DNA from 4 places in the Paraburkholderia sp. NPDC080076 genome. Region 4 is predicted to be linked to each of the others. Evidence: riboswitches for the same ligand, from Rfam matches in the RefSeq annotation. Region 4 holds a riboswitch; each other region holds the start of a gene.
The links. Region 4 has a riboswitch for cobalamin ahead of cobW (cobalamin biosynthesis protein CobW). Riboswitches for the same ligand answer to the same signal wherever they lie in the genome.
Positions count from the first base shown of each region.

Region 1: another riboswitch for cobalamin. It lies ahead of ACQKRQ_RS22025 (TonB-dependent receptor domain-containing protein); the one in region 4 lies ahead of cobW (cobalamin biosynthesis protein CobW).
Region 2: another riboswitch for cobalamin. It lies ahead of cobG (precorrin-3B synthase); the one in region 4 lies ahead of cobW (cobalamin biosynthesis protein CobW).
Region 3: another riboswitch for cobalamin. It lies ahead of ACQKRQ_RS34190 (CbtB domain-containing protein); the one in region 4 lies ahead of cobW (cobalamin biosynthesis protein CobW).

Region 1 is NZ_JBNNWQ010000005.1:100,878-105,143, forward strand. Features, by position in the region: gene ACQKRQ_RS22005 (EVE domain-containing protein) at 1-234, opposite strand, end outside; RNA gene ssrS (6S RNA) at 342-523, opposite strand; gene ACQKRQ_RS22015 (cell division protein ZapA) at 650-964, opposite strand; gene ACQKRQ_RS22020 (ATPase) at 961-1,317, opposite strand; cobalamin riboswitch at 1,525-1,781, shown strand; gene ACQKRQ_RS22025 (TonB-dependent receptor domain-containing protein) at 1,873-3,765, shown strand; gene ACQKRQ_RS22030 (FecCD family ABC transporter permease) at 3,805-4,266, shown strand, end outside.
Region 2 is NZ_JBNNWQ010000001.1:1,291,980-1,296,245, reverse strand. Features, by position in the region: gene ACQKRQ_RS05820 (cobalt-precorrin-5B (C(1))-methyltransferase) at 1-244, opposite strand, end outside; gene cbiE (precorrin-6y C5,15-methyltransferase (decarboxylating) subunit CbiE) at 244-1,650, opposite strand; cobalamin riboswitch at 1,735-1,913, shown strand; gene cobG (precorrin-3B synthase) at 1,998-3,608, shown strand; gene ACQKRQ_RS05805 (precorrin-8X methylmutase) at 3,601-4,227, shown strand; gene ACQKRQ_RS05800 (precorrin-2 C(20)-methyltransferase) at 4,228-4,266, shown strand, end outside.
Region 3 is NZ_JBNNWQ010000011.1:221,172-225,437, reverse strand. Features, by position in the region: gene ACQKRQ_RS34195 (CbtA family protein) at 267-1,007, opposite strand; gene ACQKRQ_RS34190 (CbtB domain-containing protein) at 1,019-1,240, opposite strand; adenosylcobalamin (AdoCbl) riboswitch at 1,243-1,396, opposite strand; gene ACQKRQ_RS34185 (histidine phosphatase family protein) at 1,485-2,072, shown strand; gene ACQKRQ_RS34180 (hypothetical protein) at 2,091-2,531, opposite strand; gene ACQKRQ_RS34175 (alpha/beta hydrolase) at 2,598-3,602, opposite strand; gene ACQKRQ_RS34170 (MFS transporter) at 3,622-4,266, opposite strand, start outside.
Region 4 is NZ_JBNNWQ010000018.1:99,880-104,145, forward strand. Features, by position in the region: gene ACQKRQ_RS40550 (cobalamin biosynthesis protein) at 1-440, opposite strand, end outside; gene cobA (uroporphyrinogen-III C-methyltransferase) at 437-1,210, opposite strand; cobalamin riboswitch at 1,449-1,700, opposite strand; cobalamin riboswitch at 1,768-2,048, shown strand; gene cobW (cobalamin biosynthesis protein CobW) at 2,248-3,339, shown strand; gene cobN (cobaltochelatase subunit CobN) at 3,346-4,266, shown strand, end outside.

The DNA of each region.
Region 1 (4,266 bases), on a different contig from region 4:
CTGCGTGGGGTCCGGATACGCGGTGGACGATACCTCGGCGATTCCCGCGATGCCGGGCTCGGGACAGCTCGAGTGATAGAACAGCACACCGTCGCCGACCTGCATCATGTCGCGCATGAAGTTGCGCGCCTGATAGTTGCGCACGCCGGTCCACGGCAACGTGCGATGCGGTGCGTTGGCGAGATGATCGATGCTTGCTTCGTCCGGTTCGGACTTCATTAGCCAGTAGCGCATGAATCGAATTGAACGTTAAGGGGTTGAAGATGCGGAAGAAACCGGCGTACAAAAAACAGCGCCCAAAGAAAAACGGCACCGAACCGAAGTCCGATGCCGTTCTAAATAAGGTCCCCGCCTTAGCCGCTAGGCCGGCATCCTGAACCGGGGGTTCAGAATTGGTCGCAGTTAGCAACACTTCGGGTACATCAGACAGAGTGACGCGCACACCCGTGCTACAAATTTCCGCAACCGTGCACATGGCATTGGTTCAAGGAATATATGACCTTGGCGAACCAGGCAGGGAAGCTAAACCGATGAAGCTGAACTACCGATTGAACTCAAACGTTTGCTGAATCTTGCACGCCTTGTGCTCACGCACTCCGTTTGAATCCACCGCCGATCTCAGGACCGGCAGCACGATAACACACGACCCTTACTGCATGCTGTACTGCTCAATCACAGTACCCAGCTGTTCGTTCATTTGATGCATTGTACGCCGGATTTCTTCAGCGGGAAATGCTTCTCCGTGCCTCACGCTCGATTGCAGTCTAAGCAGTTCCGATGCCAGCGACAGCGCAGCCATGACAGCAATGCGATCCGTGCCGCGCACGTTGCTGTTATTGCGGATCTTCGACATTTCGGCGTCGACGCGTGCGACCGCTTCGAGCAGCGCCGCTTCCGTTTCCGGCGAGCAGGCGAGGCGATAGGGCACGCCGAGAATCGATACTTCGATCTGCTTGGTGGTCATGCATTTTCTCCGTGGCGGGTCACGTCGCTCTCAGCTTCGACTTCGTGCTGAGCCGGCTCGAGCAGATCGAGCTGGTTGTCCGGCTCGCTGTTCGCGCGGGCACGCGGCAGCTTCTCGAGAATCGCATTCAGGCGTACCTGTGCGTCGTCGATCTTCGCCGATAGCGCGTCGCGTTCCGCCTGCAGCGCGTTACGTTCCTCGCGCAGCATTGCAAGTTCCGTGCGCGTGGCTTCGACTTCGGCGCGCGAGTGGGCGAGCTGCTCTTCGAGCGCGAGTCGCGCTTCATTGTGGCGTTGGCTGATCGCAATCAGCTTGCCGATATTCTGTGAAAGTGTTTCGAGTTCGGTGAGCATGTGCTGCGTCCTCTAAAGACATCGCATTTTAGCGCGGAATGTCGCAGGTTCCGACAATTGTCTCGTTTCGAGACGTAACAACATCGCTTTGTGCAGGCTTTTATCGACCATATGATGAAAAAGTACTCACGCGTCGGACAATAGCCTGCACTTAACAGAACAGATGGCCCACGGTCCCGGCATTATTGACGGACCCCGAGGCCGCTCCTAAACTTGCCGCACTCTGGTGCCCGCGTGCGCTTTTCAACGGCGCACGCAGTTAAACGGGAAGCAGGGCGCGCCGTTCACGTGAACGCGCCAACCTGCGCTGCCCCCGCAACGGTAAGCAACCGCATTCGTCATGCAAGTCGATTCTGATCGCGTGTTGGAAGTTCAACTCGCGAGTGTGCCACTGCGCGTCACGCGTGGGAAGGCGGAATCGATGTGTCGCCAGCCCGGATACCGGCCAGAGGGAGAGGCACGTCACGCGCGAAAATGTTAAATACGCGGGCGCCTCGTTACGCATCGGCCTGCGGGGAAGCGGGCCGCGCACGCTATCCACAGGACTTTCATCCCATGCTGTCCCCCTTCGCCCGCGCGGCGTTGCTCGCCTTCGCGGGCCTGCCGATCGTCGTGCCTGCGCAAGCTGCTCCTTTATCTTCTTCTTCGTCCTCGGCGGCGGATTCATCGGCCGCCGTGCCGTCTTCGGCGGTGCTGTCGCCCGTGGTGGTGACCGCGGAGCGCGGGCCGCAAGCACTCGCCGATGCGATCCCGCAGACGTCGCTGTTCGATCAGCAGGATATCGCCGACACCACCGCGACCGATTTGCCCGGCCTCCTGCAACTCGCGCCCGGCGCGCAAATCTCGCGTACAGGTGGCCCTGGTTCGACGACCAGCCTCTATTTGCGCGGCGCGTCGTCGACGCAATCGCTGCTGCTGATCGACGGCGTGCGGGTCGATTCGGTGAGCCTGGGTGCGCCGCAACTCGCGCAGATTCCGCTCGACCAGATCGATCACGTCGAGGTGGTGAACGGCAACGTGTCGGCGTTGTACGGCTCGGGCGCGATTGGCGGCGTGGTGCAGGTATTCACGAAAGAGGGCGGTGACCACCCGCCGCGTTTCAATTTTTCGCTGGGCTACGGCAGCTATCACACGCAGACGCAGCAGGCCGGCGTGAACGGCGCATTGGATAAAGACGGCAACACGACCTTCAGCATCTCGCTCGCGCGGTCGAAGGACGACGGCTTCTCGTCGCTCAATCCACGCGAGGCGCCCAACGCCAATCCGAATGCGAACGGCTATCTGAACGAGAGCATCTCGGCTTCGCTGCGCCACAAGTTCAACGACAAATGGGATGCCGGCGCCAGCTACTTCCAGTCGAACGGCAACAACAGCTACGACAATGCGTACGGCGTGCCGACCGATCTGAACAACCTGTACAGCAAAGTGCGCCAGGTCTCGGTGTTCGCGAACGGCAGGCTGACCGACTGGTGGACGACGCACTTCATCGTCGCCGAAGGTGACGACCGCAGCGTGTCGAATACCAACGGCGTGTACAACGGCCGCTTCGATACCGACAATCGCCAGTACACATGGGAGAACGATTTCGCGCTGGCCGCGCAGCAGAAGTTGCAGGTCGGCTATGAGCATCTCGATCAGAGCCTCGATTCGGATACGTTCGCGGCGCCCGACCGGCATGTGGATTCGGGTTTCGTCGGCTATACGGGGCGCTTCGGGCGCAATCAGATTCAGGCCAACGTGCGGCGCGACCAGTATTCCGATTTCGGCGGAGCGAACAGTTACTATCTCGGCTATGGCTTCGACATCACCGGCCATTGGAAGGTGACCGCAAGCTATTCGGATTCGTTTCGCGCGCCCAGCTTCGACGATCTGTACTATCCGTTCAGCGGCAATCCGTCGATCCAGCCGGAGCGCAGCCATTCGATCGAAGCCGCGCTGCAGTACGCATCGAATGCGCTCGGCGTGATGCGCCTGACCGCATTCCAGACGCGCTACGCGAATCTGATTAACTATGAGCAGGTGACGCCCGGTATCTATCTGGCACAGAACGTCGGCCATGCAAAAGTGCAGGGGCTCGAAGGATCGTGGAGCGGCCATGTCGGCAAGACGGATGTGCGCGCGTCGGTGACGCTGCAAAATCCCGTCGACCTCGACAACGATGCCGACCTCGTGCGGCGTGCGCGGCGCTTCGGTGCGCTGACGGTGAACCGCAGCATCGCCGCGTGGCGCGTCGGCGGCGAGTGGATCGTGAGCGGCCCGAGCAATGACAGCAGCGGCAAGCTGGGCGGCTATGGCGTGGTGAATCTGGCGGCGCGCTACAACATCACGAAAGCATGGTACGTGGCCGCGCAAATCCAGAATCTGTTGGACAAGGACTATGAAACGGCCTACTCGTATAACTCGCCGCGGCGCGGTGCGTATCTCACGGTTGGTTGGCAGCAGCAGTGAGCGAGTCGCTTCGCTAAGGTCGTGCGGATGAGCCGACACATGAGCCGACACGCGAGTTCGATGCCCGCGACACTGCGCGTGATGAGCGCGAAGCGCGCGGCCGCGATCTGGCTTGCGCTCGCCGTGATCGCGCTGGCGGTGTTGATGGCGTCGCTTGCGTTGGGCAGCGTGTCGCTTGCGCCGATGCGCGTGCTGGCGGCGCTGATGCCGTCGCATGCGTCGTCTGTCGGTTCTTCTGACTTAGCCGCCGAGATCGTCCGCACGCTGCGCTTGCCGCGCGCAGTGGCCGGTTTCGCCTGCGGCGCGTTGCTCGCGCTGGCCGGCGCGTTGCTGCAAGTGCTGTTGCGCAATCCACTCGCCGAGCCCTACGTGTTGGGCGTATCGGGCGGCGCGGCGACCTTTGCGCTGGTCGCGATGATCGCCGGTTGCGCATGGTGGATCGTCGACGCGAGCGCGTTCGCCGGCGCCTTCGTGTCGATCCTGCTGGTGCTCGGCCTCGCG
Region 2 (4,266 bases), on a different contig from region 4:
CTGGATCGTCGCCGGCGTCCTTGACGGTGCCGGCTTCGGCGCCGCCGCTGCCGTTGTCGATCAGGCGGCAGAACACCAGCGGCATTGGCACATGCTGGCCCTTCGGCAACACGATCTCGGCGACCTCGCTGACGACACCCGCGAGCAACAGACGCGCCGCCGCCAGCGACGTCGCGGTGGCGCAACTGCCGGTCGTGTAGCCGCTACGCAGCGGCGCGGGGTGTTCGGGCGTTTCTTCGCGCATCAGGGTTTTTGCGGTAAGTCGGTGTTGGTGGTGCTTGTGCCTTTCGTAGCTTTCGCTTCGTTCGTGACACTCGTGGAGCTCACGGCGTTCGCGTCGTTCTTGGCGTTCGTGCCGGTCTTAACGTTGGTAGCGTTCGTGAAACTCTCGGCAGTCGCGGCGTCAATCGCGTTAGCGGTTCCAGCGGCGTTCACGTCCCCGCCCCCGACCGGCTTCGTCACCTCCAACAGCGTAATCGGCAACGCCTGCCGCCACGTATCGAAACCGCCGAGCGGTTGCGCATCCGCCAACGCGATCCGTGTCAACGTCCCGCCATGCCGCTCGCGCCATGCCGCCAACGCCGCCTCGCCTTGCAACGTGACCGCATTGGCGACCAGCCGGCCGCCTTCGCGCAGACTGGCCCAGCAAGCCTCCAGCACGCCCGGCGCCGTCACGCCGCCGCCGATGAACACGGCGTCCGGCACCGGCAACCCCTGCAGCGCTTCAGGTGCGCGGCCCGCCACGAGTTGCAGTCCCGGCACGCCCAACGCGTCGCGATTGTGTTCGATAAAGCGTTGCCGCTCCGCGTGTCCTTCAATAGCGATCGCGCGGCAGGTGGCATGCGCGCGCATCCATTCGATACCGATCGAGCCGCTGCCCGCGCCCACGTCCCACAGCAATTCGCCCGGCGTGGGCGCGAGGCGCGCGAGCGTGATCGCGCGCACGTCGCGCTTGGTCAACTGGCCGTCGTGGCGAAAGGCGTCGTCGGGCAAACCGCAGGTCAGCGGCAGACGCGGCGCGCCTTCAGTGGCACGGCAGTCGAGCGCGATCAGGTTCAGCGCGGCCACCTCGCCCGCGGACCACTGATCCGCGCGGCCGTCGATGCGCCGTTCCAACTCGCCGCCCAGGTGTTCCAGCACGCTCATGCGGGTCGCCCCGAAACCGCGTGCATTCAGTAGTTCTGCGAGCGCCGCGGGAGTGCGGCCGTCCGCGCTCAGCACGAACACGCGCGCGCCGTCGTGCAGATGCGCGTTCAGCGTGGACAACGGCCGGCCCACCAGCGACACCGTCGCGATGTCCTGCAACGGCCAGCCGAGGCGCGCGGCCGCGAGCGACAACGACGAGGGCGCGGGCAGCACCCGCAACTCCCCCGCCGGCAATTGCCGCGCGAGCGTCGCGCCGACGCCGAACAGCATCGGGTCGCCGCTCGCCAGCACGCACACGGCGCCACCGCGCTCGGCGAGCAGCGGCGCGAGATCGAACGGACGCGGCCACGCGGCACGGCGCGCAGTGAGGCGCGCGGGCAGCATCGCCAGATGGCGTTCGCCGCCGTACACCACTAATGCTTCCAGCAAAGCACGCCGCGCGGGCCTTCCCAAACCGGCGAAGCCGTCGTCGCCTATGCCCACCACCGTCAGCCACGCCGGCATGCATCCATCCTCGTTCTGTGTCTTCAAATAATGCGCTGTGCCACGCCGATCAAAGCGTCCAGCCTCGTTGTGCTGTTCGAAAAAAGGCATAATACAGCCGCCGGTGCCCTTCGGGGCCGAAGAGGGAACACAGTGCCGCTGTGGCTGCCCCCGCAACTGTATGCAGCGAGTCCGCCTGCGCTCCACGCCACTGGTTCGACCGGGAAGGCCGCGGCGGACCACGACCTGCCAGCCAGGAGACCTGCCGGCGAGACTGTTCGTGCCAGCCAACATCGGGCGGGGTGTACCGATGCCGTAGCAATGCCCGCCTCGCGGCTTGCTCGGGCCGTCGCGCGACGCTAAACCCGGTGTCCGTCTTGAATCAAGCTTCGCCTTCCACCGTTTTATCCGACGCGGCTCTCACGCTGCGGCCCTCGGCGTGTCCGGGGCTGCTGCGCATCATCGCCGCGCGCGACGGCGGGATTTGCCGGATCAAGTTGCCCGGCGGTGAGTTGAGCGCGGCGCAGGCTCGGGCGATCGCGCAGGCCAGCGCACGGTACGCGGCCGGGGTGATCGAGCTGACCAATCGGGCGAATGTGCAGGTGCGTGGGGTGAAGCGCGATGACGAGGCGGCCTTGATTGCGGCTTTGGTCGATGCGGGTCTCGGGCCGATGCCGGCGACCGGCGCGGGGAACGCTGCGGATAGGACGGTGGCGGATAACGCTGTGGAGACGGGGATAGCGGACGCCGTGGATGCGGAAGGCGAGAACGCGACGGATGCAACCATCGCGAACGCAGTGAATACGGAAGCTGAGAACGAGAGCGCTGCGGACGCACTCGCCGCAGCCGCAGCCGCAGCCGCAGCCGACGACGTGCGCAACGTAATGATCAGCCCCGCTGCCGGACGCGATCCGTTCGCCCTGTTCGACACGCGCCCGCTATGCGCCGAGTTGCTCACGATGCTGCAAAGCGAAGCGCGTCTCGCGGCGCTATCGCCGAAATTCGCGCTGCTGCTGGACGGCGGCGAGCGGCTCGCGAGAGTGGATCATCCGCACGATGTGTGGCTGGCGGCATCGCAAGAGGCGGATGGCGTGCGGTTCGTGTTCGGGTTGGCGGGTTGTCCGCCTGTTAGCGAGTCTGCTGGCTCTTTAGCACACAACGAGCGCATCGCACCGGAAAAGCCCCGCGCAGACGGCACAGGCGCATTAGCCGCGATAGTTCCTTCGCAAGTCACCGCACTAGTCCGCGCGCTGCTCCTCACATTCCTCGACCTCGCTGCCGCCGACGCCACGCGCATGCGCCATCTGCTAGCCGCGGATTCCGTCAATGCTGTACTGCGTCACGCTCAGCGATATCTCGACTTCCCACTGACGCAGAACGCGAAGCTGGCCAAGTGGCATCGCGTTACACCAGCCGACGCCAGCCTCCGCCTCGGCGCCCACGCTCAACGCGTGGCCGAAACCTGGCACGTCGGCGGCCAGCCGTCGCTCGGACGCCTCGACGCCGACACCCTTAACGGCCTCGCGACACTTTCGCAACAGCACGGCAACGGCACGCTTCGCCTAACACCCTGGCAGAGCGTGCTGCTACCCGACATCGCCACGCACGCCGTCCCGACAGTGCTGTCCGGTCTGAACACGCTCGGTCTCGCCTGCGATCCCGCGCAAGCCATCACGCGCCTGATCGCGTGCGCCGGATCGAGCGGCTGCGCGAAGGGCCTCGCCGACACCAAGTCCGACGCGCTGCGCCTCGCGGCCCGCCTGCCTGCGGACGTCGACGTGCATCTGAGCGGCTGCTCGCGCTCGTGCGCCGCCGCGCATTGCGCACCGTACACGCTGCTCGGAGCCGCGCCCGGCCTCTATGACCTTTATCGACGCGACGGCCAGCCCGGTTTCGGCCAGTGCGTCGCGCGCCAACTGACGATCGGCCAGGCCGCCGACATGCTCGAACGCCTCGCCCGGAGTGACACCGATGCTTGATTACATTCGCGACGGTCAGGAGATCTATCGCCAATCCTTCGCGACGATTCGCGCGGAGGCCGACTTGTCGCGCATTCCCGCCGACCTCGAGAAACTCGCGGTGCGCGTGATCCACGCGTGCGGCATGGTCGACGTGATCGACGATCTGCAATCGTCCGCAGGCGCGGGCGCAGCGGGCCGCGAGGCGCTCGCGCAAGGCGCGCCGATCCTGTGCGATGCCGGCATGGTCGCGCAAGGCATCACGCGTGCGCGGCTGCCGGCGCACAACGAAATCATCTGTACGCTCGCGCATCCGGACGTGCCGTCGCTCGCACGCGAACTCGGCAATACACGCTCGGCGGCGGCGCTCGAATTGTGGCGGCCACATCTGGGGGGCAGCGTCGTGGTGATCGGCAATGCGCCGACCGCCCTCTTTCATCTGCTCGATATGCTCGACGCCGGTGCGCCCAAACCCGCGCTGATTCTCGGCTTTCCCGTGGGTTTTGTCGGCGCGGCCGAATCCAAAGCCATGCTCGCCGACGACAGCCGCGGCGTGCCCTACGTGGTGGTGCATGGCCGGCGCGGCGGCAGCGCGATGGCGGCAGCCGCGGTGAACGCGCTGGCCACGGAGGTCGAATAAATGACGGCGCAAGGACGTTTGTTCGGACTCGGCGTCGGC
Region 3 (4,266 bases), on a different contig from region 4:
CTGATTCTACGGACAACCGAAGACTGTGTGCCAACAACTAAGTTGTTGAATTCAAACAGAATGGATGTTTGTGGACCTTGTGCGTTGCGAGATGAAATTATCCACAGATGCTGTTCGCAAGCCTGTGGATAACCACCCCACAACCGCCCCAACTCCTTGACGCAGAACCCTTCTTGACCACTGCGCGCAAAGCACGGAGAGCGAAGTGCGAGAGCAAGACGCGGAGCGCAACCACCAAACCGGTTGCGCTCACCAATTCCAAAACATCAAACCGACTTCACCGCCGACCTTCCCCCCACCCGCATAAACGCACTCCGCTCAACCAGCGCCCCAAACAGCAGCCCGATCGTCGCCCACATAATCGCCTGCATGCCCAGCGCCGCGACGCGGAATTTCCACAGCAGCACCGCCGGGAAAGCCTCCGGCACTTCGTTGATCGTGGGCATCGACAACTGCACCGCGGCGATGATCGCGATTAACACCACCGCCCCCACAATCGAGCCATTCCACGCGCCAAGCTTCATGGCTGCACGGCGCCGCACCTTGAGCGAAAACACCATCGCGGCCAGCGATATCGCAATCATCAGGAAGAACAAACCCGTCCGCGTCCCAATCGTTTCAGGGTCGCCGACCGAAGGCGGGTTCGCCGGATACTTCAGATTCGGCACCACCGCCAGCGCAATGAACGCGCCAAGCGCAAGCCACGCGGACAACGCGCGCGGGCTCAATGCGCCCACTCGTCCATAGGCGTACGCGAACACCAGCGAGAACAGCCCGCCGAATGCCGCGCCGTAAGTCACCACGCCAGTCAACAGGCCGATACCCCGCTGCGTATCGCGGCTCACAATCTCGGGTTCAGCGGCCTCGCCTTTCGCGGCGTCGGCCTTTTCTTCGAATGAAATCGCCTGATTCACCTGCGGCTCGCCCACCACCCGGGCAAAGCCGAACGTGAGGAGTCCCGCGGCGATGCCTGCAAGCATCCCGCGTACCAACAATTTACCAACCATGGTCGACTCCGTTAGTGGCAGGGAAAGCCGAGCAGATGGCGGCCGTCGTGCACGAACTCATGCACGTACATGCCCGGCACCAGCGAGGTGGCGCCCTGTTCCGCACCCACGAAGTAAAGCGCGAGCAACAACAGCAAACCGCCGAACACAACCCAGGGCAACAACTCGCGCAGCGGAATCGGCGTGGGTTGCGCAACGGGCTGGTTGGCGGGATCGAAAATAGCTTCGTTCATGATGGACATCTCCTGGGGTAACGCGCCCCGATAGTCATTGCAGAGGATTGGTGCGAAGCTCAGGTCTGGCTTTCGGCTTGTGCTGCCGATTACAGTGGCGCGACCGCGCCGGGCTCTCACCGGCTTCCGCGCTTCGCAGTCCCGCTATTCTACGCGCTAAACTTCGGCACCCGGCAACGCAAAACGTACGGTTCATCCCGCTCGCGTTCGCCTTCGGGGCGCGGCTTCACAGGACATGAACAGAATGGACACTCGGCTGTTACTGATCAGCCACGCATCGACCGCCGCCCAGCGCGCAGGCCGTTTTCCCGCTGACGACCCGCTCGACGCCCGCGGCCTCGCCGAAGCCCACGCCGCGCGCACACGTCTGGCGACAGCGAACGACGCGGCCGCTTTCGTCAGCCCGGCCGTCTGCGCGCGCGAGACGGCAGCCGCCCTGGGCCTCGCGGCATCGGTCGACGCCGGTCTGGCGGATATGAACTACGGCGCATGGCAGGGGCGGCGGCTGGCCGACCTCGCTGCCGAAGCGCCGCAAGACCTCGCCGCATGGGCGCGCGATCCCGACGCCGCGCCGCACGGCGGCGAGTCGTTCAGTCAGCTCGCGAAACGGGTAGGAGAATGGCTCGACGCGCAAAACGGCGCGAAGGATCGTGCACCGAACCATGCGCGCGACGTGATCGCCGTCACCCATGCGCCGGTGCTCCGGGCAGCGATCGTGCATGCGCTAGGGGCATCGCCCGCCGTGTTTCCGCGCATTGAAATCGCGCCGCTTTCGATAATCGAGTTGCGGCGCTCGTCGCGCGGCTGGACATGGTGGCCGGCCTCACGCTAGCCACCTTCGTGCGGCGGTTTACTTACCCGACACCACCAGACGCAGCTTGTTCGAACCGGTCGGCGTCAGCGTGATGTCGGTCCGCTTGCCCTTCGCACCCAGATAAAAGTGCTGATGTCCCGGCGAATTCTGATCGTGGGTGGCGTCCGGCAGACACGATGCGATGTCCGCCGCGACAGCTTGCAGCGCGTCTGCATTCGAACCGGCGTCGTGATGCGACGTCCAGTTGCATTGATACGCACCGCGACTCGCCGAACATTGCGCGTCGTCGCCATAAGGTTGCGCGACGCCCTTGCCGTCGTCCGGCGTCAATGAAGCGAGCCCGCCAGGGGCGGCCGCGACGATCCGTTTCAGCGAAGTACACGGGCTAGGCGCATCGTCGGCATATGCGCTGCCGGTCAGCAAGACGCCCAGCGATGCAGCGGCAAGCGCGGTGACAAGTAATCGGGTTCTGTTCATGTCGGCGCGGTCCTTGAAGTCACTCACAGGTATTAGCGCGGTAGCACGCTTCGTGCCCATGCGCACTCACAGCCCAGTACCAAACAAAGCCGCCAGCCCCTGCGCCGAAGCAAAAATCCCTTTGGCATCGTGCCCGACACCATCGATCACATACGTCTGATGCTTCGCCAATCCTTCCGGATGCCGCAACGCCATATAGCGCGCATAAGCCAGCCCGCGCCCGAGCCGGTGTTCCCCTTGCGTCAGCGCGGCGCATGAACGGTCGAGCGCCGGATGCTGCGGATCGCAATCCGCGCCGCCGAGCAGCACGGTGACGTCACGCTGCGCGTAACGCGCTTCGAGCGCTGCGGCAGAAGCCGCGTCGCCCGCATAGCCCGGCAAATCCTCGAGCCCATATTTCCAGCGATTGAACGACGGACACATCGCCCGATCGAACTCCGCGAATTCGCCGGACGCAACCGGCCGCATCGCATCGAAGTACACATATGACGAAGGATTCGCGACCACGTAGCGCAGCGCGATGCCGCGCGCCGCGAGCGGCGCCTCGTCGCGCGCCACCACCGCATAGCGCTGCACGACTTGCGCGCCGCCCGAGTGTCCCGCGATCACCACTTCGGCAAGCGACGCGAACTGCTCGCGCGAAGCAAGCGTATGCAGAATGGCGTCGAGCACATCGAACGAACTGATCGGCGCGGGACCTTCGGCGTTCTCGCCGCCCATCCAGCTCGTCCAGTCCCAATGCAACGTGGACGACGGCACCTCGTGCGCCTCGACATCCGCCGTCGCGAGAAACTGCGGCACGATCAGCAGCGTATCGGCCGCACTGCCGCCCGCGAGCGCGCACGAACGCTGCGCGAGTTCGAAATACGTGTCGCCGTTGCGCAAGCGGCCATGAATCAGAATCACGGCGCGTTGGACTTCGCGCGTCGGCGCTAGCCAGTCGCCGTTCGAAAACACGGGCACGGTGCCGCTGCCGGCTTGCGTCGTGACGCTCAGATGCCGGCTTGCGACGACCGTGACCGGATGCTCATTCGGCGCGCGTTCGTCGTCTGTGATGAAAGGCTGGGTCATGCAATAGGCTCGTGGTTGATCAATGGGTGACGGGCCTCGCCGCCGCGCCGCCCGACATGCGTCCGGCGCGCGTGAAGTACACCATCGCGAGCGACACGAAGCCGGCAAAAATCAGGTAGAACGCGGGCGTAAGGCTGCTGCCGGTCACGCGCGTCAAGCCGGTGATGGTGAGCGGCGCCATGCCGCCGAACAGCGTCACCGCGATGTTGTACGAGAGCGCCACACCCGCCGAACGGCTGCGCACCGGGAACAATGTCGCGAGCATGCCGGGATGCGCGCCGGACATCGCGGCGAGGAACACCGTGGCGATCATCTGCGCGATGAACAGATGCCCCGGCGTCGGATTCGTCACGACGAAGTGATACAGCGGATACACGCAGACCATCCACGCGATCACGATCGGATAGAACAGCCTGTATGCGCCATAACGATCGGCGAGCTTGCCCGACAGCGGAAACAGAAACAGATTCAGCACGCCGGACACGAACGCGCCGAGCAACGCGGTGGAGAGCGGCAAATGCAATTGCCGTTCGACATACACCGACAGATACGAGTGCCACACATAATTGGTCGCGGCCCCGATGATGATTACGCCCATCGCGCAGATCGCCGCATCGCCGTTGTCGCGGAAGAACTGGCGGATCGTGACGCGCGGCGGTTTGTC
Region 4 (4,266 bases):
TGAGTGTCGTTGTTCGGGTGTTCACTATCGGCGTGCGCGGCGCTCGAAGCAATCGCCACGGTGACGCCGGCATGGACGGTTTTGCGCACGACGAGGCGGGCTCGATCCGCATTGAGCGCGCCGGGTTCGCCGAGCCCGGCAGTCGCGGCAAGCAGCGCACACGGCTCGCAAACACCGTCCACGCCGAGATGCTCGCGCACCGCCGCCGAAGCCTCCGCCACGGGCATCGACGCGATCTGATCAAGGCTGAAGAATGTCAGCGGCAGCGCATGACGTGCGCAGAATTCGAGCAGGCCCGTTTCGTCGGCTTTGGTATCGAGCGAGGCCACGCTGCGGATTTCGTCGAACGAATGCGCGCCGAGCGCGGCGCGCACCGCGGCTTCGATCTGCTCAGCCGGGCTGTGCAAACGGCAACCGATGCCGACGCTCAGCGTTTTCATTGCGTATCCGTTTCGTCTGCGGGCGGCGTTGCGGCGTCGGCCTGCGCCGCCGCGCGCTCCAAGGCGAGCGACGCCACACCGCCGATCACCACGATCGCCGGCGAGCCGAGCCCGGCGCGCGCGACGGTGTCGGCGAATTCGCCGAGCCGCGCGAGCGCATGGCGTTGCTCGGGACGCGTGGCCGATTCGATCGTCGCGCACGGCGTGTCGGCGCTCATGCCGGCCGTGAGCAACGCGCCGACGATATCGTTGAGCCGCCGCATGCCCATGTAGATCACGAGCGTCATGCGGGTGGCCGCGAGCGCGGCCCAGTCCGGCTCGCCGCTGCCCGCGCCGTGTCCGGTGACGAACACCACGCCCTGCGCGTGATCGCGATGCGTGACGGGAATGCCGATTGCCGCGGGCGCCGCGATTCCCGCGGTAATGCCGTTGATGACTTCCACCTCGATGCCCGCCGCGTGCAGCGCCTGCTGTTCTTCGCCGCCACGGCCGAATACGAACGGATCGCCGCCTTTCAAACGAGCGACGCTGCGCCCGGCCCGCACATGTTCGAGCAACTGCGCGACGATGCCGTCCTGCGGCGTGGATGGATGGCCGCCGCGTTTGCCGACGTAGACGACGAGCGCGTCGGCACGCGCGAACTGCAGCACCTCGGGATTCACCAGATCGTCGACCAGCACCACGTCGGCCTGCGCCAATGCACGGGTCGCCTTGATGGTCATGAGTTCGACGTCGCCGGGGCCGGCGCCGATCAGCCAGGCGCGGGTCATCGCGGCGTGCATGGCGAGCGCCATGTCGTGACAAGCGGAAAGGGGTAAAGCGCGGACGGTCGCCAGGCGGCGGACTTTGGGGTCATGCGGTACGACGGATTCAGGCACGGCGCAATGTGTGGCGCGTAGCGATTCCAGCCGGAATCCGCATACGTGGACACACCATGTCGTGCTTCAGCGCCTTCACATCCGTCCCTCGCGGATTCCGGCTGCCGGCGGCGCGATGTTGCCCTGAGGTTCGCCGCCTCCGCGTCTGGCCGGTATCCGGGCTGGCGGCCTCATGCGCTTTGCCTTCCCGTCCGCATTCGCTGGAATGTGCTGGACAGTGGCATCGAAAAAACGCATGCGCGGCGCAAGACAACTCAAGATTGCGCCGCAGGTCGCTTACCGTTGCGGGGACAGCACAGGTTGAGCGCATGGAGCGCCGCCTGTTTCCCGTTTAACTGCACACGCGAATGCATGTGCGGGCACCAAACGCGCGCATACGATAGCACATGGCGCCCCGCCCGATAAGCGCTCGCGGCTTGCGGTTCCTTGACGGCACCGGGCCGCGGGCCTACACTCGCACGCACTTTGGTGCTCGTATGCGCGCTCGTGCGCATGCAGTTAAACGGGAAACAGGGTGCCCACCTGCCATGGATCGGGTCAACCTGTGCTGCCCCCGCAACGGTAAGCGAAATGTGGTGCTAAGTTCAGTTCATTAGCGCCGCGGAGCCGGCTTCGATGTCCACGCGCAAGGCCGCGTCGGCATATCACCACTGGGCGAGAAATCACTCGCCCGGGAAGGGGAAGCGGCGCTTTCGCCAGCCCGGATACCGGCCAGAATACGAAGGACGAACGCCGCGGGGATGCGGCGCTGCGTTCATGACCTCATTCCCGCTTTCTGTTTTTCTGTTGTCGCGGCAACGCCGTCGTTCGTCCCCGTGTTTTGTTATCGTCGTGGCTGGCCGGGCCTGTGCCTCGTTTTGCCCGGCGCAGGCAGATGGCCATACAGGCACAGCGGCGTGCGCGTGCAACTCCTACGGATGGACCTCACGATGCAAACTCAAATGCGCAAGATCCCCGTCACCATCGTCACGGGCTTTCTCGGCAGCGGCAAGACCACGCTGCTGCGGCATATTCTTCAGCATGCGGGCGGCAAGCGCATCGCGGTGATCGTCAACGAGTTCGGCGAACTCGGCATCGACGGGGAAATCCTCAAGGGTTGCGGCATAGGTTGCGATGAAAACGGCGTCGAAACCGAAGGCCAACTGTATGAACTCGCGAACGGCTGCTTGTGCTGCACCGTGCAGGAAGAGTTTTTTCCGGTGATGGAAAAGCTCGTGGAACGCCGCGATCAGATCGATCACGTGCTGATCGAGACGTCGGGTCTCGCGTTGCCGAAACCGCTGGTGCAGGCCTTCAACTGGCCGCAGATCAAGAACAGTTTCACCGTCGATGCCGTGGTGACTGTAGTGGACGGTCCGGCCGCGGCTAGCGGCCAGTTTGCCGACAACCCCGTCGCCGTGGATGCGCAACGCAAGGCCGATCCGAATCTCGATCACGAGTCGCCGTTGCACGAACTGTTTGAAGATCAGTTGTCCGCGGCCGATCTGGTGATTCTGAACAAGACGGATTTGCTCGACGACGCGCAGCAAAGCGCGGTTGAAGTGTTGCTCCGCGAGGAGATTCCGCCGCAAGTGAAGATCGTGCGCGCGCACATGGGGCAACTCGATCTGCACACGTTGCTGGGACTCGAAGCGGCCTCGGAAGACACGATCCACTTGCGCCACGATCACCACGGTTCCGCCGACGACGCCGACCACCATCACGACGAGTTCGATTCGGTGGTCGTGCAGGCGAATGTGTCGTCGCGCGAAGCGGTGATCGCTGCGTTGCAGCGTCTGGTCGAAACGAACACGATCTACCGCGTCAAAGGGTTCGCGGCGCTGCCGGCCGCGGCGATGCGTCTCGTGATCCAGGGCGTGGGTCGGCGCTTCGACAGCTATTTCGATCGACGCTGGCAGGCCGGCGAAAGCGGCCCGAGCCGCTTCGTGCTGATCGGCGAGGACCTCGATCAGGCCGCGTTGCAGCGCGCGTTCGACGCGGCGCTCGGCGTGCCGTCGAGCGTCGAAACGCAACAGGCGTGAGCGCTCATGCATCTGCTGCGTACCACGCCTGGCGGTTTTGTCGACGATACGCAAGGCGTGATCCGTATCGATCAGCAGCCCGCGGATATCGTGGTGCTCAGCTCCGCCGATACCACGCTGTCGCTGCTGGCGAGCGTTTTTCCGCGCCTCGGTGAGGGCTTCCCGAGCGTGCGGCTCGCGAACGTCACGTATTTGCGGCAACCGGCGTCGGTCGATTTCTATGTCGAAGACGTCTTGCAGCATGCACGCGTGGTGGTGGTCGATCATCTCGGCGGCGAGGCGTATTGGCCTTACGGCATCGAGCAGGTGGTGGCGCTCGCCGAGCGCAAGCAGCAGACGCTCGCGATGTTTTCCGGCGATCTGCAGGAAGATCCGAACCTGCTCGCGCGCAGCACCGCGAGCGCCGATCTGTGCCATCAGCTGTGGCGCTATCTGCGTGAAGGCGGCCCACAAAATGCCGAGGCGTTCCTGCGCTGTATCGCGCACCGTGTCTGCGGCTGGGGACGCGAACCGGCGCCGCCGCGCGCGTTGCCCGCCGCGACGCTCTACCATCCCGAGCGTGACACACCGACGGTTGCCGATTGGCAGGCGCGCTGGCGGCAGGACGCGCCGGTCGCGGCGATCCTGTTCTACAAGGCGCATCTGCAGGCGGCCAATACGGCCGTGTTCGATGCGCTGATCGACGCGCTCGAATCGCAAGGTCTGAATCCGCTGCCGATCGCGATCACCTCGCTGAAAGATGCGATGAGCCGAGACGTCGTGCAGTCGCTGTGCGCGCAGCACGAGGTCGCGTTGGTGCTGAACACGACCGCCTTCGCCGCGTCCGCGATCGACGACCCCGAGCCGCTTGCGCTCGCCGGCGACGCTCCGGTGTTCCAGGTGATCCTGAGCGGCGGCAATCGCGAGGATTGGGTCAAGGACAATCAA